4 regions of the Oceanobacillus sp. FSL W7-1293 genome follow, and region 1 is predicted to be linked to each of the others. Evidence: riboswitches for the same ligand, from Rfam matches in the RefSeq annotation. Region 1 holds a riboswitch; each other region holds the start of a gene.
What was found. A riboswitch is a leader RNA that binds a small molecule or an ion and turns the genes downstream of it on or off. The one in region 1 is predicted to bind thiamine pyrophosphate.
Positions count from the first base shown of each region.

Region 2: it holds a riboswitch for thiamine pyrophosphate, as region 1 does, so the genes downstream of both, tenA (thiaminase II) here and MKY65_RS21785 (acetylornithine deacetylase) in region 1, are expected to answer to the same signal.
Region 3: it holds a riboswitch for thiamine pyrophosphate, as region 1 does, so the genes downstream of both, MKY65_RS11990 (long-chain fatty acid--CoA ligase) here and MKY65_RS21785 (acetylornithine deacetylase) in region 1, are expected to answer to the same signal.
Region 4: it holds a riboswitch for thiamine pyrophosphate, as region 1 does, so the genes downstream of both, thiW (energy coupling factor transporter S component ThiW) here and MKY65_RS21785 (acetylornithine deacetylase) in region 1, are expected to answer to the same signal.

Region 1 is NZ_CP150212.1:4,534,661-4,539,862, reverse strand. Features, by position in the region: gene MKY65_RS21800 (hypothetical protein) at 1-298, opposite strand, end outside; gene MKY65_RS21795 (AraC family transcriptional regulator) at 813-1,637, shown strand; gene MKY65_RS21790 (MFS transporter) at 1,610-2,803, opposite strand; TPP riboswitch at 2,983-3,086, shown strand; gene MKY65_RS21785 (acetylornithine deacetylase) at 3,168-4,436, shown strand; gene tenA (thiaminase II) at 4,476-5,144, shown strand.
Region 2 is NZ_CP150212.1:2,429,946-2,435,147, reverse strand. Features, by position in the region: gene MKY65_RS11935 (DEAD/DEAH box helicase family protein) at 1-823, opposite strand, end outside; gene MKY65_RS11930 (LysM peptidoglycan-binding domain-containing protein) at 1,217-1,699, opposite strand; gene MKY65_RS11925 (hypothetical protein) at 2,457-2,909, opposite strand; gene tenA (thiaminase II) at 3,208-3,894, opposite strand; TPP riboswitch at 3,986-4,088, opposite strand; gene MKY65_RS11915 (NAD(P)-dependent alcohol dehydrogenase) at 4,235-5,202, opposite strand, start outside.
Region 3 is NZ_CP150212.1:2,444,701-2,449,902, forward strand. Features, by position in the region: partial or broken gene MKY65_RS11975 (PTS sugar transporter subunit IIA) at 1-166, shown strand, start outside; gene MKY65_RS11980 (alpha/beta hydrolase) at 815-2,014, shown strand; gene MKY65_RS11985 (hypothetical protein) at 2,188-2,496, opposite strand; TPP riboswitch at 3,037-3,137, shown strand; TPP riboswitch at 3,225-3,334, shown strand; gene MKY65_RS11990 (long-chain fatty acid--CoA ligase) at 3,428-4,486, shown strand; gene MKY65_RS11995 (acyl-CoA reductase) at 4,473-5,202, shown strand, end outside.
Region 4 is NZ_CP150212.1:941,084-946,285, forward strand. Features, by position in the region: gene thiE (thiamine phosphate synthase) at 1-243, opposite strand, end outside; gene thiM (hydroxyethylthiazole kinase) at 233-1,018, opposite strand; gene thiD (bifunctional hydroxymethylpyrimidine kinase/phosphomethylpyrimidine kinase) at 1,008-1,829, opposite strand; gene thiW (energy coupling factor transporter S component ThiW) at 1,863-2,327, opposite strand; TPP riboswitch at 2,462-2,575, opposite strand; gene MKY65_RS04660 (LytTR family transcriptional regulator DNA-binding domain-containing protein) at 2,689-3,741, shown strand; gene MKY65_RS04665 (ABC transporter ATP-binding protein) at 3,853-4,701, shown strand; gene MKY65_RS04670 (ABC transporter permease) at 4,698-5,202, shown strand, end outside.

The DNA of each region.
Region 1 (5,202 bases):
TTGTATCCCCGGCATTAAGCTGTTCAAATTCCTTTTTACTTATTAAGGAAATTTCTTGAGTAGACATCTTCCGAGTTAATTGCGATAACGCTTCCTCTTCTAAAACAGCATAGTATTTCAATTTACCGAATAAATCACTGGATACCGTTTTACCAACAACAGTAACTTCCTCTTCGTTTCCGCCTTTATCTTGTAACAGCTGATACAGACTCTTTGATTCATCGACTATACCTGTAACCAAGACGCAGAAAACAAAAATCCCAATTGCATACGCACCTATTTTTTTAAATCGTTCCATGTGTCACATCCTTATCTTCCGGGGTTCCAAAATGCATTGTAGCATTTTAAGATTAAAAAGTATTTGCTGCAGGATTATTTTTCCTGTGTGAAAATTTTACTATTTCAATTTATACAATGCTTAGGGGAATTTGAACAGCATTTTAAAATCATGAAGGCTGTTCATATGATAGAATTTAAATATCCTTAAGTATATTAATGATTTACTCAACTTTCGCACATTAAAAAGTAATTTCGTTTCTATAGAAACAGGAGTTGATCGTTCCTTGGATAACTCCCTTGACAAAGAATAGAAGGTGAAGTGTAAAGCACCGCTGCGTCGGAAAGCGGAGTGGTTGGCCGGAGCGGAGCTATGCACCATCACCAATTCCAAAAAGGCCGGATATTTCACCAAAATGCAAGCATGGTAATGGAGAACATGTTCACCCTGAAATAGCAAGATATATATGCTTATTCTTAGGTGCGAAAGTTGAGTGATTTATTACAGAAATAAGCAAAATAAGGAAGGGAAATCGATGAATAAAATACTTTCAACGGATCAAGGTCTATTCTTATTTAAAACGGAATTTGAACAGGAAAGTATCCGGCGGTCAGATAATTGTTATAAATTCATTTACTCGCTTGGCGGAGACATGACATATCAGCTGCCTCATCAGGATTTGACTTTTTATACGGATCAAATGCTGCTTTTGAATCCTTATGACCCCCATCGGCAATTAGAGGTAGCGCATCATAAATTTTTAATCGAATTAAATCCAGAATTGATAAATCAAGCTGCCAAAAATTTGATGAATCATCATTCGGCAGATATTCAATTTGCACAAATGCCGCAGCAATCGCTGCAAATAAAGAAGTGGGTGGCATTTATTCTGGATTATATTGATGTAAGTAATGGGGTAATGGATGCGAGTATGAAGGTGTTCCTTGATAATAGCTTTACGCAGTTAGCAATCCTTCTGATGAAAGGAAGTATAAACAGTTATTATCAGGATGTTCAGCCGGAAGCATACACTGCTGCAGGTTTCCCGATTTATAAAGTGCTGGAGGCAATGAAGGAAAGTTATACATCTAACTGGACATTAGATGATATGGCTGCAATTGCCCAGTTAGATAAGTACCGGCTCTCACATATATTTAAAGAGAAGATGGGTGTTTCGCCATTTTCATGGCTGCAAATCTACCGTCTTCAACGCAGTTTGGATAAACTGCAATTTACCGATACGACGATATTGCAGATTGCGATGGATTCGGGATTTTCTTCTGTTTCTGTCTATAATCGTCTATTCAAGAAACTGTATGGCATGACGCCAAGCTATTTTCGCAGGTTAAGCAATACATAAATTCCAGCCAGAATCATCATACAAGTCCCGCATATGATAAAAATCAGGTGTATGGAGACCCAATAAGATACAAGTCCGAAGAAACCTAAAGAAATAAAATTAGAAAAATAAAGCAGGACGGCATTGAAACTGAAACCTCTTCCCAGCATATCTGGCGGAATATACTTTTGCAGTAAATAAACCCTGGATAGCCCAGATAGAGGCAATCCGACTGCTACCCAGATAATTCCCAAAACAAGCAGGGGGATAGCTGGTAAACCTCCTAAGAATAAAATGCCTGTCCCCCAGATAAGGGAGCTGAGAAGGTAGGTTTTTAGCGTGAATTGTTTAAAGATATAGGGAACAATCAAATTGACAATAATAACAACAATTCCAAACCATCCTGTTACAACGCTGTACCATACTTCTGCATTCGCCATCGTTTCTTGTAATAGTAATAACAGCCCAACCTGCCAAACCCAGGTGTTAAAGAAAACAATAAAAGCTGTCATCTCAAATAAGGAGCGGATGGTTTTATGAGAACGGAGCCATATAGCAAATTCCCGGATGGCTGTGAATATATTAAAATGCTTTTTATCTGTCTGCTCTTCTTTTAAAAGAATGAATGATAGAAAAAGCGCGCTCAATAGATAGCTGAGTGCATCCAGCGTGAAAAAGTGGATCACACCAATAGTATTCATGAAGATAATGCTGAAAACAGGTCCTAAAACAGTCATTCCCCGTGTTACAGTGTCCGTTAAACTATTTACTGCAGGTCTCTCTCTTTCACTCGTGATAAGCGGGATAATTGCCCGATGCGCCGGATTATATAAGCATCCGCATAAATGAATCAAGATGCTTACAATAATTAAATGCCAGTAAGCAAGCTGATTGGAGAAGTCTAACAAAACTAACCCGATGAGAAGCGGAGAACGAAATAAATCGATACGAATCAACCATTTCATTTTAGAAATCCAGTCAGCAATAACTCCTCCAATCAATCCGAACAGCAGGTAAGGAGCAACTTGAGCGATAGCAATCCCCGTGGTATACGCATTAGAAGCAGTTAAATCATAAGCAAGAAATAAAAGAGCCATGCCAGTCATCACATTCCCTAAATTGGAACTGGCAGTAGCAAGCAGATAGTTTCGGGCACGTTTATTTTTTTTTATGATAGTTATGTACACTAGCTGTAACCTCCTTTGTAAGAAGGTTACAACGTATTCCGGATTTCATCTGTATTGATATTGCGCAAAAAAACAGCAATATGTATACAGACAAGCGGGTATAGAATCATCCTTCCTTAAATTCTGCTTTACGCTTACAAAACTGTATGGTAATCTAAAAGGGATAAATACATACGCAATGGATCCACTAGGGGTGCTTATTAAGCTGAGAGAGGTATATTGCCTTGACCCTTACCAACCTGATCTAGTTCGTACTAGCGGAGGGAAGTGGGCGGATATGCCTTTAGGTAAATGAACCAAATTATTCTGCCGCTTTCTATATCAGGAGGCGGCTTTTTTGCGTGCTTTGAAAGGAGGTTTTTGAATGGATGGATTAATTCAGGAGATTCGAAATCGAGAAGACGAATTAATAGCGCTTGTCAGCGATTTGATTCGTTTTGAAACACCAGCCCCGCCTGCAAGAAATACAGAGGCTATCCAAGCTTATATTGCGAACTACTTGAAGGAAATGAATTTTGAAACAGAACAATGGGAGGTTTATCCCGGTGACCCGAATGTCGTCGGCTGTTTGCGTGGAACTGCTTCCGATACATACAACAGCTTGATTCTTAATGGGCATGTGGATGTCGCTTCTATAGAGGAAGGTGAAAACTGGAAGCATGCACCATTTCAGCCAGCAGTGGAAGGGCGTACATTATTTGGGCGGGGTGCAGCAGATATGAAAGGCGGTCTGGCAGCGTGTTTATTTGCGATGCGCATATTGCATGACCACCAGATTCGCCTTGGCGGGGATGTTATTCTGCAGTCCGTCATTGGTGAAGAGGTTGGGGAAGCAGGGACGAAGCAATGCGGAGAACGCGGGTATACAGCAGATTATGCCATTGTTGCAGATACAAGTCATTGCGAAATACATGGGCAAGGAGGCGTTATTACCGGCTGGATTACAGTGAAAAGTCCGTCCACGCACCATGATGGGACACGTCGCCAGCTCATTCATGCAGGCGGCGGGATGAATGGGGCCAGCGCCATTGAAAAGATGAATAAGCTCCTTACTGTGTTGCAGGAGCTGGAGCGACATTGGGCAGTGACCAAATCCTATCCAGGCTTTCCCCCAGGAACCAATACCATCAACCCGGCAGTGATTGAAGGAGGCAGACATGCTGCTTTTATTGCTGATGAATGCCGCCTGTGGATTACCGTTCATTATTATCCCGATGAGACTGCTGAGCAGGTTGCTGCAGAAATTGAGTCCCATTTACGAAAGACGGCTGAAGCGGATGTCTGGATGCGGGATAATCCACCCGCCTTTGAATGGGGAGGCGAATCGATGATTGTAGACCGCGGTGAAATTTTCCCGTCTTTCTCCGTAGATAAAGAACATGCTGCTTTTGCGATGTTACAGGAGAGTCATAGCAAAGCTTTTGGCGAGGAAGCGAAAGTCCGAATGTCGGAAACAGTAACTGATGGCGGCTGGCTTGCAGCATACGGGATTCCTGTTGTCTGCTATGGACCTGGTGAATTGAAGCACGCCCATGCCGTGGATGAGCAGGTAAACATCGACGAGTTAGTAGATTATACAGTGTCCCTGCTGCGATTTATTTTGAAATGGTGTCAAACAAAAAAACAGGAATAAGGCAGTTACTAAAAATGATAGAAAAGGGAGCGCATATACATGAAATTTACAGAACGTATTCGAAAGTCAGCAGATTCAATTTGGGAGAAAAGCCACCAGCATCCATTTGTGCAGGGAATTGGTAACGGTACACTCGATATAGAGTCATTTAAATTCTACATGTGTCAGGATTACAAGTATTTGATAGAGTACTCAAAAGTAATCGCGATGGGAACGGTGCTTGCAAAAGATTTAGATACCATGTCTGGCTTTGCTAAATCGCTGGATGAAACCCTGAATTTTGAAATGGAGCTTCATCGCCAATATGCCGAGCGTCTCGGTATTTCCAGAGAGGAACTAGAATCTACGGTTCCAGGGCCTGTAACGCTTGCCTACAGCAGTAATATGCTTGCAGAGGCACAGAAAGGTTCTTTAGCAGCATTGATTGCAGCGATTCTGCCGTGTGCCTGGAGTTATTATGAAATTGGTCTGGAGCTGGCAAAAAAGTCGGGTGCACTGGAGCATGAACAGTATGGGGAATGGGTGAAAATGTACAGCTCGGATGAATTTGGTTCCATCGGCAAGTGGCTGATTGAAAAATTAGATGAGCTTGCGGAAGGCTGTACAGAAGCAGAACTGGATCATTTAGAAGCTATTTTTCTGAATACGAGCCGCTATGAATATATGTTTTGGGATATGGCATATAAGCGTGAAGGCTGGCCGGTATAAGGTAAAACGACCCTATATGATTTCTTAAGTTGTAAAATAATGTATAAACAGAATGTTC
Region 2 (5,202 bases), 2.1 Mb from region 1:
CCTTTAAGAAAATAAGCATACTGGAAAAATAGGCCGCCTCCGACAGGATTTCTTCTGCATATGTATCCGGATCCGTAATCCATGGATGTGCTTCCACTTTAACAATAAGTGCCGTGTTATGACGTATGGATTGTTGAAACGCTAGGATCTGGCTTCGAAATTGATTAATTTCCTCCTGCTCCTCATGAGGGGGGTTGGATATCCAGACATAATCTTGAAACGGAGCTAGCTCTGCTTCTCGTACCAGCTCTGCTATGCTTATTTCAGCATCAATCTCGCCGCACAGCTCCAAATAGCGGTTCCATTCCTGGATGGATACATCATATGGCGGAGTAGCTGTCAAAGCCACAATAGCTGGATTAGTAAGTTTTTCTCTAAAAGAAACAGAAGAACGCCACCATGCAGTGCGTAAATGATGCGCCTCGTCCAGTACCAATGTCTTTACATGGGAAGCAAGCTTTTCCTGTACCTCTTCCTCCTGATCAGTCATCCATTGATGAAACCCTTGATAGGTTGCAACTGTGACCAAAGCCTTTTCCTTTAGATCTGTTGTAATCCATTCCGGCTGATCACCGCCCTGATAAAATAATTCTACAAAACGGGTCACCCATTGGTCGCGGATGGCGATGGTCGGTGCCAGTATTAAAGCGGGCTGATTAAAACGCAGCATCATCTCCAGCCCGATAACTGTTTTTCCTGAACCAGGAGGGGCTACTAAATGTAAATGACGTTTGTTCAGATAGATGCCCATATCATCTATAATAGCTTGTTGATAAGATCTCCATGAATATTTTAATTGTATACGTTCAGGAAAGCTGTCCATATCTGTCTCCCCATTTCCTTGCTCTCTATTCTATATTATCATCATGATCAGTGAAAGGAGATACGCTTATAATTGGCATTTCCATCGTTTATCCCACTGTCACATCTTTTTATTCACATTATACGATTCAAGTGGAGAATCTGTCTATTGCTGCAATATTGAGTAATCATTTACTATTCTTTGTTCGTATCTATTTTGGTATTTTTGCTTATTTAATGACTAGTTATACGAATGTTAATACGTGTTTTCATAGCTTAATATAATAACTTATAACATATTCTTATATACGAAAAAGCAACCAGCCTAAATGAGATTCATAGGCGGTTGCTTTCTTTGCGTTAAATCGCGATAAGGTTTTTAACATAAAGTAAATCTGTCATCTAGTTCCTAAGCTTAATAGGTCCACACTTTAGCTGGAAGTTCTTGTACTCCAAATTTCAGTGCATCGTCTAAATCTTCCTTATAAATATCCAGGTGGCCATTTGTAATAGCACTCCCCCGGTCTTCGCACACGTAAGTTTCATCCAACTCTGGGATATGTATTTTCGTGCCAAAAGGAAGAGACTGCGGACATGCAATTGTCCTTCCTTCTTCTACTTCTTCACCAGATGCTGTGATACCATAGGCAGGATCACCAGGTTCTTTACCAGTAGATTCAGGACCAGCTGTATAAGCGGTAACCGTAAAAGAAGCTCCATTTTCATCTGGTATTGTTATTGTTTGACCGGCTTCAATATAAGCGGAGTCCGATATAGATGGATTTGCCGCAATGACAGCATTAACGTCTACCTGATAGTTTTGTGCGATTCGATACACATTGTCTCCTGGTTGTACTTCATGATACTGCTCCGCAGATGCGGTCCCTGCAAAGAACACGAATCCAACCAAAGCAAGAAAAATTGAAAAAATATACTTGATAATAACACCTTCCTCTCCAATATGATAGTAACTATCTTCCCCTCTTCTTAGCTTATAAACTTAAATTCTATCTATTTAATCTAATTGTAATAAAAATGAAAAAATTGAAATATATTTTATTCCATTGATTATTTTCCCAGGGATGAGAATGCAGCTAAATCATTTGCGTAAACGTTTAATCAGTTAATTACTTTTTCATACCACAATAGTACCTTTTCTGTTTGTAATGCAAAGGTAAATAGTTCAATAAAGTAAACGGAGTTAAAAAGAAAGCGATAAATAATTCACAAATACTCGAATTATTTATCGCAGGAAATTATCATTATCAAATGCTTTTAAGCGTGATTCATGATCGTATTGTAATCAGTTTGATAAGTCTGACCCTCAGTTTTAACTTCTTGTTTTAATTTCAAGATAAGGAAATGATATGGCATCCAATAATTTTGTACCGTTTTTTCTTATCAATCAGTTATATTCTATGTATGAGTGTAGTAATTAACCTTTCATTTACAAAAGAGAAGGAATCTCTATCAAGTCTCTATATGTTGGTTTGAGGGGGTAACACAATGAGTCATCTGATACATTCACAGAACAATTTTGATAGAGAAACCTTATTCCTTATCGATAATGATAATCATTATCACTTGAATTGTCAATACATAATTGCAATATTATTTATTTGAAGAAACAGATTCATTCATTATAAAACAATATCCTACTGGTTAATTACGATTAAATCAAATGATGATGGCGGACATAGAACGGAGAAATAATAATCCTCTGCAGAGTCCCACTGCTTATGCCAGGCCTCATCCGCATACCCCTCTCTTACATTACTCCTATAACGGCAAACCGCTGGTAACACATCCACTAGAACCTTAAAATCAACAACATCAGAGAGTTCTGACAGCGAGCTATAAATTTCATCAAGAATAATGACCTTTGAAGGCGCGTCCGTTACGGAAGATGGTGTCAGACCGGTTCCCGTAGAAAAAGAGAAAAGATGATATTGAACGCTCTCCCCTGCTATAAGCGGTAACGTAGATTTTCCTGCGCCACTCCCTCCGTCCAGCGACACCACTAAAGGATTGGTTCGTCCTTTCAGGCGTATATTTATAGCAGATACTATTTGGAGGGTAGCTTCCTTTGTTAATTGATTATTTTTCACGATTATCCCTCCTCTGGATTAGACGCAAGTTTAAATTCACTATCTACAAGTATTCATTTCTTTGGAATAAATGCTTTTTAAACTAAATTTTCTACTTCGACATGTTTGCAGCTTGCCATTACGCACATTGTAACATAAGAAATTTTGATTACATTGTGTTTTCAACAAAATTGCGCAGTTGGTATAATAAATAACCTTTCCCTTCCAGCAAAAAAAGAACCCTCAATAAATGAGAGCTCTTTAACCTTGAACGAATAAACTGGACTCATTAAAAAATTTGAAGCCGTTCTGTTCCTTCTTATCGGCTGCTCACTTTTTTACTTTCCGAAAGCCAGCCTTCAAAAGTGTAGGACATTTCCCAAAAATGAAGTTCATATTCTTTTGCAATAATAAATTGTTCTTTTACCTTTTCTTTTTCCTGGTCATTCATATCTTCAACTAAAGTGTTTAGTAAATTAATCATTTCGCTTGTTGAATCTTGAAACCAGTCACTTGCATACATTTTAATCCAGTTACGATAAATTTCCGGCTCCGGTGCTGCATGTTCATTTACTTTTCCGATATCCGCATATAACCAGTAGCATGGCAGTATGGCAGCGACAGTATGTGCTAGATTTCCAGACATGGTTGCTCGATATAAATGCGAAGTATAGGCATAGGCAGTTGGCGCTGGTTTGAAATTATCTATATCTGCTTGAGTAATATTTAAAATCTCAGCGTGTTCCTTATGCACGGTCAGTTCGGCTTCTGCTGTAAAGCGTGCTTTATCAGCTAAAAGAGCAGTCAGTTTAAAATCCTCAGCCTGGGATGCTGCAATCGCGTGGATCTTTCCGTAATGTTTTAAATAGTAAATATCTTGTAATATATAATACTTAAATGTTTCCAGCGGTAAATCTCCCTTCACAATTCCTTGCACAAATGGGTGATTTAAACTCTGCTCCCAGCTTTCTTTTGTTGCAGCACGTAATTCATCCGTAAATTTCATAAAAAAAACCTCCTCTAATCTTTTTTCTAAAGACTCGTAGAAGGAAGTATCTGCATACAAAAACATACACACGTAAAAACAACGCATGGTTTGTCTGCTTATTCTACTTCCCTCCGCTGGCCTTAACCAGATCAGGTTCTAAGGGTGCTAAATATACATTTATCTCAGCCGTCACGGCGCCCCTAGCAGAAAATTTAAATGTATTCGATTGTCTATTATGGTAGCAGAACAAATTTTTAAGTCAAGTCTTTTTAGTTTATAAAAAAATCAGCAAAGAAATAATCAAATCTATTAAAAAATAGGTTTCCAAAAAGCTAAAAAAACTAGTGTGTTTCACTCGTTAACATGGATAAATCATTATCTTAATGCTAGTATCCTTCTGATTTACAGCGGTTTCTACAGCTTCTTTGATATCATCCAAACGATATTTATGGGTAATTACATCTTCGAGACCAAGGTCCTGACTGCCAATTGCCTGAATTGCTGTCGGATAACTGTTTGCATAGCGAAAAACACCGTGAATGTCGTATTCTGAATCGACGATATGGGTAATATCTACAGGTATTTCTGAGGACGCAGGTAATCCGACTAATACAACCCTTCCTCCCCGTTTCGTAATTGTCAGTGCATCCTGTACTGCCCGGTTATTACCAGAAGTTTCAACAGCGATATCCAAACCGCTGCCAGCTGTTGCCTTTTCTATCTCCTCATGAATATTATCTTGTGTTGGATCAAATACCTTTGTCGCGCCAAATTTCTTCGCTAATTCTCTGCGATATGGTACCACGTCAGAGCAATAGATTTCGTTCACTCCGAATATTTTCGCAGCCTTGATCGCTAACAGTCCAATAGGTCCTAAACCGGTAATCAACATTTTATCATTGGGATGAACTTTTCCGCGCTGCATCGCATGAATGCCTACAGAAAGCGGTTCAATTAAAGCCCCTTCTTCATAGCTCATTTGATCCGGTATCTTAAAGGCAAAATCACTGCGAATCGTGATATATTCAGACCATGCTCCGTCAACTGGCGGGGTTGCCATAAATTGTACCTCAGGGCAGAGATTATATCGGCCTGATTTACAATATTCACAAGTTCCGCATACAACACCCGGTTCGACAGCTACACGATCGCCTGCTGCCAGATTCTCGACCTGACTGCCAGCTTTAACAATATCACCTGCTAATTCATGCCCTAAAATGAGTGGTTCTTCTACGACATAACGTCCGATTTTGCCATGTTCGTAGTAGTGTACATCAGAGCCGCATATGCCAATACACTGAACTTTGATTAATACTTCATTTTCCT
Region 3 (5,202 bases), 2.1 Mb from region 1:
AAAAATGGAAGAGGCGATTGCTTCTTTCGACAATCAGGATGAAGTATTATTCTTAGTCGATCTTTGGGGCGGCACGCCTTTCAATCAGGCAAGCAGCTTGATGGAGGGACATGAAGATACATGGGCTATCGTTGCTGGGTTGAACTTAGCAATGGTTATCGAATCTACAATGACGAAGATTTATCTTGGATAGAAGTGATTTCCTGCTTACGTAATGCGAATGTTTCCATCGCTGATTTAAAAGAAATGATGAGTTTTTTAAAAGGGGATAGAGAATAAACAAAAACTTTGTTAGTTATTTTAAGAGGAGGGATAAAACCCTCTATGATTTAGTAAGAGGTACGTTCGTTTAAAAAAGGGAGTGTAAAAATATACTATTTTAGAATTTCTACACCCCAATCTAACTACATAATGCTTTCTTTATCCAGATTAAATAACATGAAGCGTTTTTGATCTTTTTTGTTTTATCTGTAAAACATGCTCTCCTGTCATATGAATGCAAAGAGGAAGAGAATCTTACCAGAAAAAAGGGGAAAATGGTAACAAATACACTCAGAATAAAATACTGATTATGTCTACAGAAGATGTGATATCAATCTTTCTTCCAGTGCACTCCAAATAATGGTTCAGTGGTAAATAAAAATAATAAGAGTAAAATGTTATAGATAAAAATAATAACGGCGAACAATTAAGGAAAGTTATAAATCAAGTGAACATTAGCGTATTTAAAGTAGTGTGACGAACTGGCTTTAGTTTCAAAAATCTCTTTTCGGGGTATCGCTATCCAGATAAACTAATGAAAGAGAGAAACGAAATGACATTTACAAAATTTAAATCTATTTTCAACAAAATTGGTATTATTGCTAGTTTACTAGCGCTAACAGGCGTGTGTGTGTTGCTTTGGCGCTCATTTTTGGCTAGTGGATATGATGCCTATTCAGGCCAAATTTCATTTTACCTGCTCACATTTCCTGTAGCATTATTCATTTTAGCTGTAGCAGCTTTAATTATTTTACTCCTTCTTATTTGGAAAGAATCGGCATTATTTTTAAAAATGATTTGGGCATTCATCTGTATTTCTTTTTTAGGAATCGCGCTCCTATCCGGGATTCAAAACCAATACTATGCAGATCGTATTGACGCAGAAACAGCCTTGATGGATAACTATACATTTTCTTTTTCTGGCACAGATACGTATTCCAATTTAGAAGAAGATATTGTTTATAAAACTGCGGAAGATGAAGATTTATTACTGGATGTATGGGATACAAAAGTGAATGATGAAAATCGTCCTGTTATCGTAAATATTCATGGCGGAGGATGGAGCAGCGGGGATAAAAGTGAGGTTACCTCATGGAGTAAATGGTTTAATTTGAAAGGATATGTTGTATTTAATGTGGAATACAGTCAAAATGGACCCGACATGTGGCAAAAACAAATTTCAGATACACATGCTGCGTTAAACTGGATTGTTGAACATGCGGATGAATATCATTTAGATATAAACAGAATTAATTTAATAGGATCTTCTGCCGGGGGTCATTTAGCATTGTTAACTGGGTATACGGATTTAAAGGAAAACAGCCTTGTTCCCAGAGAAACGGATTCCGATTCCACCGTGGAAATAAATTCTATTATTAATCTATATGGGCCATCGGATTTATTACAACTCTATGATGATACTAATAGTAAAGAATTTATTCAGCCACTGCTTGAACAACTCATGGATAGTCAACCCAAAACAAAAGAAATCAAACATCGTTATCGTCAAATGTCTCCTATTCAGTATGTAAATGAATCTTCTGCACCCACGATTTCATTTGTCGGTCTAAAAGATAAAGTAATACCTGAAGAGCAAATAGAAATACTGCATGAAAAACTCGAAGAAAATAATATAGACAACCAAGCTTACTATTTTCCGTTTTCTGATCATAGTTATGACACTAACTGGGAAAGTATAGCTAATCAAACAACCAGACAAAAAATAGAAGAATTTTTAAGTGAATACAACTAGGATTTATTGTGTCAGGAGAAGATCTTACAAATTTAAATATATATTAAATCTTGAAATGAATAGAGATATCTTATTCACCATCAGTAGTGTATTTGAATACACCACTTAAACCATTATGATTTAGTGCTTGATTTTTGTAGCATGAATAAAAGCAGAGAAAAAGTTATCCCCGATTAACACGGAAAACTTGCAAGAAGCTCATTCTTGGCTGGAAACAGAACAGGCAATCGGAAAAGTTGGTTCACGTTTCTTTCATCAGCAAGCTGCCGTAATTTATCTAAAGCTACGGATGAATAATCCCAGGCAGTAACACGATGTCCCAATTCAGCTGCGTAGACTGCATTACGTCCTTCTCCTTCCGACAGGCTCAGTACATCTGATGGAGGATGATCAGGCAGCATAGATTGAACAAAGACATTCGGCTCCTTTCCATATCTATATTCCTGATCATTATATAGTTCATCCCATTTATTATTTGTCATTAAAAGAGCATCTCGTTTCCTTTCTAAGCCAGCTGTAATAACATCATCATGATAAGAAGCTGGTATTTTATTTTCGCATATGTACTGATTTTTTTGAATTTGTCACTACCTTTATAAAAATAATTTTCATTTGTATCCCTCATCTCCGGTGATAAAACATGCTTCATCAATAAAATAGGTGAACTTGTATAAAGGTTTTTTTCACAAATCACATAATAAAATTGCTGGATTTCTTAGCTAGTTATTTATTTTTATAGGAATCCAATCTGTTTTTGAGCCGATTCATTTTCTATCACTCATTTGCTTAAATGATAGTTTGCTTTTTTCAAAAGTAGCAATGACAGTGCTGTAATCAGAGTGTTAACTATGAGTAAGGTAATACAGCTTCGTAATAAAAAAATAATTAACGAAGAAAAAGTTAAAATAAATAGGTAGCAATGCTCAGCGTGGGAGTGAAGATTAGGGCATATGATGAGTTCGAAAGGAAAAACAACTTGAATGACAAAACCAGGTATGTTTTAATTGAAAATATAATATCTTAATTTTCACTTGGGGAGCAATTTTTATTGCTAAGAGAGGGAACTCTACCCTTGGAATCTGATCTAGTTAATTCTAGCCTAGGGAAGTGATGGCTTGCTTAGTAATAATAAGCTGTATACACTTTCCATTCTTCTGAATTCGTTGAGTGAATTATGAAATGCTTTAATTATAATAGCTATAAAAATTTAATAAAAGTGTAGGGGGACCAGTGTTGCTGGTTGAGATAGGATCCGTAAGATATAGACCCTTTGAACCTGATCTGGTTGATGCCAGCGTAGGGAACATACGAGATTTACATTCTATTTAAGAAGTATTGTATGCACCCTGGGCTCGTAATGCCTAGGGTGTTTTTGTTTTTGTTATCAAAATTAGTTTAATGGAGGAGAATGTGTTGAAACAAGATATCCAGATGTTTATCGAAAGACCAGAAGAAAGTAAATATACGTTTAATGAGCTTGCTGTGCAACTATTTGGATATTTGTATAGAGAGAATGAAGCATATCAGCAATTTTGTAGACGAAATGGAATAGGTAGCAGACAAGTCCGTACGTGGAAGGATATTCCTGCTGTATCTACGGAAGCTTTTAAAAATACTTTCTTAAGCACGGTTCCGGAGGAGGATTGTGAGCGTATTTTTATGACCAGCGGGACAACTAGCAGGAAACAAGGAAAGCATTATCATGAGAATTTAGATATTTACGATTTTTCTGCACGAAACAGCTTTCAACAGTTTGTTAGTGAGGAGCAGCGTCCAATAGCTATTCTATTCCCGGATGAAGAGGAGATGCCAAATTCATCGCTTGCCCATTACTTGACCATGTTGCGGGAGTATCAGGGGACGAAGGATTCAAGGCATTTTGTAACACGTAGCGGATTGGAGGTACAGTCATTCATTCAATGGACGAAAGAATATAAGGATACGTCAGTGATTGTCCTCGGTGCAAGCTACAGCTTTGTTCATTTATTTGATGCGTTGGAGGAGATAGATCAAACGCTGCCTTTACATAAGGATAGTCTTATATTTGACACGGGTGGATTTAAGAATATTTCCAGATCCTTAGAAGAAGAGGAGTTTTATGAAAAGTTAGAACAAATTTTTCATGTGAAGCGTGAGAATATGGTGAACATGTATGGCATGACAGAATTATCTACACAGTATTATACAGCGATTGGTAAAGGACAAAAGCATATAAAGAAAAATCCGCACTGGATTCGTTTTAAAGTAGTTGACCCTGTAAGCGGGGAAGAAATGCCAAAAGGCGAAGCGGGTTTGCTTATTCATGTTGATCTGGCGAATATCAATTCAGTGCCGGCAGTGCAGACTAGTGACCTGGCGGTGGAGCATGAAACAGGGTTTGAATTACTGGGACGGCAGGCAAGCGCGGAGCCTAAAGGATGTTCATTATCTGCGAAGCAATGGCTGGAGGAACATAACCATGTCAACGGTTGAGTATGGCGGCTATCTGCCGCCTGAAGCAAAGAAGATGAAGATAGAGGAGCGTGTGCTTTCCTTTAAAAAGGGAGAAGAGAAAGTGCATATACATATGCCTTATCCTGCTCCAGAACAGATACAACAGCTTGGAAGCATTATGAAAACATCTGCTGTTCAAACCATGGATACGACCGAAATCATACAGGCTGTCTCAAAGGCAATCCACTTGTTGTTAGATCGGAATCACCCGGCTCGTATAAAGGCAGAAAAGCTGTTGCCTATTATTACAGGATATGATGCAGAAATTATCCGTTTGAGTCTGACTCAATCATTACAAACCTTTCGTGAGCATGAGCTGCATCGTTGGCTGGCTGTTAATTTTCACTCGCTATCTATATTGGACAGGTTTGAGCCTTTTCAGCATGGCGGGTATACAAAAGCAATTGGCCCGCAATTAACCGCGCATGTATGGGCGGGGAATGTACCGGGGTTGCCGCTTTGGAGCCTGATTGCAAGCTTATTGGTGAAAGGGAATGTTATTGGAAAAGTTTCCAGCACGGAACCTTTTTTCATTGGTTTATTTTGTGAAATTTTAGCAGAAGTGGAGCCGAGATTGGCCAATGCGATGGCAATTGTATCGTGGCAAGGAGGGGATCGTGAGCGTGAACCTGTATTATTTACAAAAGCGGATGTTGTTGTAGGTTATGGAACAAATAAAACCATAACTATGCTGC
Region 4 (5,202 bases), 1.3 Mb from region 1:
ATCCGCAAGCTCAATATCGTCATTAATAAAGAATGGAACATCATGTGCGCGGCAACGTTCTCTAAGCTCCCTGCCAAGCTGAAGCTTTTCCTCTCCGCTCAATGATCCAGTCCCTTTTTCACGAAATTGAAATGCGGTAATACCGGCAGCAAGCGCTTCTTCTAAAACAGCGTTAGGATCTCTATGACAGTTTTGACTTCCCATAATAAAATATTTTCTTAATAGCTCTCGATTAAAAATCATCTTCCAATCCTCCATTTAACTGCTTCGGTGTAAAAGATAAGGTATCAATAAAGCTTGGTAAAAAAGTTCCCGGGCCATGTACATGCGGCAGTTTTGCTGCATGTTCAGCCGCCAGTCCGTAAAAGCTTAGTGCGGAACTGAGCTGCTCTGAGACAGTGTAAGAAGTTGTCAGGCACGCGGCAGCAATAGACCCCAATAAACAGCCAGAGCCAGTAATATTGGAAAGAAGCGGATGTCCTGTTTGATTATAAATTAGTTTTTGATCTGCATAGATAACATCTGTTTTTCCGGTTATCACAATTGCAGTATCGTATTTCCTGCCAGCTTGTTCGGCAATTTCATCTACATTTCCTTCGCCGACAGAATCTACTCCGCGTGATTGGATGTTTGCATCGACCAAGGAAGCAATCTCACCTGCATTTCCTTTAATAACCGTCGGACGTACTTCTTGTAGAATCTTTTCGACCATATCTTTTCGAAAAGAAGTCGCAGCCACGCCAACGGGGTCCAGAACAACAGGAATTTCTTTTTCATTAGCGGCTTTGCCTGCTATAATCATTGCATCTGCTTCGCTTTCTAAGATAGTGCCGATGTTTAAGACAAGTGCATCGGAAACCTTTGCCATATCTGCAGCTTCCCTTATTTCCTTTGCCATGACAGGACTGCCGCCAAAAGCCAGCAGTCCATTTGCATTAAAGTTCATGACGACCTGGTTAGTTAAATGGTGAATAAGCGGTGTGTTATTTCTGGCTTGCTGAATAATATCAGGATTCATGCGTAACCTTCCTTTCTTTGATTTCCCGGATAGCCCAGTGATTTGTCGGGCCATTTCCTTTTCCAAGTTCAAAGGATTTCGAAATGGCAGCAGTAACAAATGCTTTTGCTTTTTTTACTGCTTCCGGAAGCGGATAGCCTCTCCCTAAATAAGCAGCAATCGCAGCAGCATAGGTGCAGCCTGTTCCATGCGTATTTTTGGTATCAATACGCTCTGCCGCATAGCTATGCATTTTTTTTCCATCATAAAGAAAATCAATTGCCTGTCCTTTTAAATGACCGCCTTTTATTAAGGCTGCATCTACATCGTATTCATGAACAAGGTATTCTGCTGCACCTTTCATATCTTCTTCCGTTGTAATAGATAGGCCAGTCAGGAATTCTGCCTCCGGAATATTCGGCGTTGCAACCGTTGTTAATGGAAGAAGGTATTGACGTAAAAAGCTTCGCCCCTCTTCATTGATCAATGAATCCCCGCTGGTAGCCACCATCACTGGGTCCATGACATAAGGTGCATCAACCTTCTCCAGTTTTTTTACGATTAATTCCATCATCTGCTTACTTGCAATCATTCCTGTTTTCACAGCATGGATGGGCATATCTTCTATCACTGCATCCAGCTGGTCCTCAATCATGGAGAGCGGCATATGCTCCACGGATCGGACTCCTGTCGTATTTTGGGCTACAACGGAAGTGATAACGGACATGCCATAGGTTTTTAACTCTTGAAACGTTTTTAAATCTGCTTGAATACCGGCACCACCGCTAGGGTCTGTACCGGCAATGGTTAATGCACAACGAACCTGACTCATAATAAAAATCCTCCTTGGATAGAATAATGTAAATTATTTTGTTAAAGAAAACTGCCGTGCCGGAAGACGACTGACTAACAGCCAGCCAATCAATGCACCAGAGACACTGCTTACAACAAATGGCGGAATAAAAGCAAATGCTCCCGCAGAGCTTCCCATAAGAAGATTGGCTATCGGAACTGCAAAGAAAGAGCCGATAATCCCGGTGCCAATAATTTCTCCAAGAGCTGCCATTGGATATTTTTGTGTTTTCTTATACAATACCCCAGCAACAAAAGCTCCAATCATTGCTCCAGGAAAAGCAACCAAGGTTCCTAGTCCTAAAAGGTTTCGGAGCAGGCTGATCATCAATGCGACAATGACTGCCGGACTCGGCCCGAGCATAATCCCGGCAATAACATTGATAGCGTGTTGAACAGGATAGGCTCTGGCAACTCCGGCAGGAAACCAGAGCAATTGTGATCCAATCGTTCCGATAGCAACAAGTACAGCCATCATTGTTAACAGGCGTGTGCGGTTTTTCAATCCCATCATCTCCTTCAAATTTAAGGGGAATGAAAAGGTAACTACTTTGTAAAAATAAAAAATCAGGCTTTATTGAGAAGCCTGATTTGGTATACTGAGAGTAATCATATGTTGATTGACTACTTCCCTACGCTGGTATTAGCCAGATCAGGTTTGTAAGAGTCGGAAAGTAAGCATGCTTCCCTCTCAGCCCGCGATGTTGGGCTCCCCTAGTAGTTGCTTTTCATTATTATCTTTGAATCTACTGTATCAAAGTTTCAACGGTTTGTCATGAAATAATCATTAGACTGCAAGCTCATATAAAGGATGTTATCAATAGAAAGAGGAATGAAACATGTTAAGAATAAATGGAATGGAATATCGTCAGGGAGACCAGACCTTATTTCCGAAAATAGATATAGAAGTAAAACCAGGAGAAATAAAGGCGATTCAATCCACTGTTAATATACGTGCGGTGTTGCTGCAGATGATTATTGGAAAAGAGAATGTGCGGAATGGATCGATTCAAATTCAGCACCAGACATTACAGGAGGATAGACAGAAATACGTTTCTTCTTTAGGGGTTTGCTGGTATGAAGAGGGCATTTATGAACGATTGAAGGTACAGGAATATTTGAAATTTATCGGCTCTTTATATCAAAGCAAGGCTTCTATAAAAGAAGTACTGTTGCAAATTCAACTGGAAGAAAAAGCAAGATTGAAAATGCATCAGCTCAACCGCTCTGAAAAGCGGCGTGTCCAGTTTGGCAGAATTTTAATGCAGGAAGCAGAGGTTGTGATTTTCGAAGAGCCTGAGGTCAATGTCGATTTAGAAACGAAACGGGTCCTCCATCAATTTGTCGAATTTCTGCAGAAACAGCACAAAGCGGTACTGATTTTAACAACAAGCACGGAGAGTGCTGTCACCATTGCGGATGCGGTCTACCGTTTAGATGAGCAAGGAATCCAGCAAATGGACGTGGAAACAGAGGAGAATGAACGTTTAACTTCCACTGAAACAGATGCAGCAGAAACAGTGGAAGAAGCGATTCAAGTAAAGCAAACTTTCCAGCTAAATAAAATCTCCGCAAAAGTAGAGGATAAAATTATTTTATTTGATCCGCAGGAGATTGATTATATCGAAAGTCAGGATGGACAATCCTATCTGTATACCCGAGGAGAGGGGTTCCCTACAGGTCTTACCTTAAAAGAATTGGAACAGCGGTTGTCTCATCAAGGATTCTTTCGCTGTCACCGCTCCTATATTGTGAATATTCAAAAAATAAGAGAAGTGATTACCTGGACAAGAAACAGCTACAGCTTATCTCTTGTAGATAAAAAAAGCTCTGAGGTTCCATTATCGAAATCAAAGTTGAACGAGCTGAAAGAATTATTAGGGGTAGAATAAGCATAATTCAATGTGATATATACTCCATTCATCGAAAATATACTGCACCATTGTTGAAAAGAAGCTATTCTGTAGTCACAGGCAACTTAACTGATACAGGAGGTTTCAGGGATGGAGAATATGATTGAAGTGATATCTTTAGAGAAGATTTTTGGTAAAAAGCAAGCATTAAACAATGTATCCTTTCAGGTGAAAAAAGGAGAGACATTTGGATTTTTAGGCCCGAGCGGTTCTGGGAAAACAACAACTATCAAAATCTTAACAGGGCAAATGAGACCGACAGCAGGGACAGCGAAGGTTTTTGGAGAACCTGTTTCTAAGTTAAATACACCGGAATATCGAAAACGCTTTGGAGTTGTGACGGATAATAGCGGTTTATATGCGCGGCTGACCATTTATGATAACTTAAAGCTGTATGCAGATTTATATGGTACGTCTTTACAACGAATCGATGAAGCGCTGGAAGCAGTTAATTTAGGTTCGGAGAAAAAAACACAGGTTGCTAAGCTGTCTAAAGGAATGACACAGCGCGTATTATTGGCAAGAACACTTTTGCATAAGCCTGAGTTATTATTTTTAGATGAGCCGACATCGGCATTAGACCCTGCGAACTCAAAACATATTCATAACGGTTTAAAAGAACTGAATCGACAGGGAACGACTATTTTTCTGACCACGCATGATATGGAGGAAGCAGATCATCTATGCAGCCAGGTAGCCTTTTTAAATAAAGGGGTTGTCCAGCTTTTAGATGAACCAAAACAGCTAAAAAAACAGTATCGGGAAGAGATTATTGGGATCGAACTGAAAGACGGACGAGAATTGGAGCTTCCACTCAAGCCATCAAGTGCTGAGGAAATTCAACAATATATTTCCCGGGAAATGGTGGAACGTATTTATACAAAGGAACCAACATTAGGAGATATCTTCGTTGAAGTAACTGGGAGGGAATTGGTATGACATTTTCTGTAAAACGATTTATGGCCATTTTTCAAAAGGATTTAAAAGATTTATATCGAAATATGTATGTTTCGTCCACTGCGCTGATGCCGCTTATCTTTGCCGTCATATATGGTCGAATGGATAATGTAACGATAGAGATGCATTTGTTTGTCATCAGCATGTCGCTTGCGTTAGTTGGTACTTTCCTGCAGTGTGCGATGATAGCAGAAGAAAAAGAGAAGAATACGTTGCGCGGCCTGATGCTTTCCCCAGCAACATTGACTGAAATTTTGTCAGGTAAAAGCACAGTAACGATTCTGATTACCGTGATTGTAACGGGGATCAGTATGTTTATCATGGATTTTTCTTTCACCGGCAGAATCGGTTTAATGGCTGGAATTGTTCTGTCCCTGATTTTCTTTATTGCTTTAGGTACCTGGATGGGCTTAATCACGAGAAGCGTGTTAGAAGCATCGGTATATATCCTGCCTGTAATGTTTATATTTGGGATGGGAAATA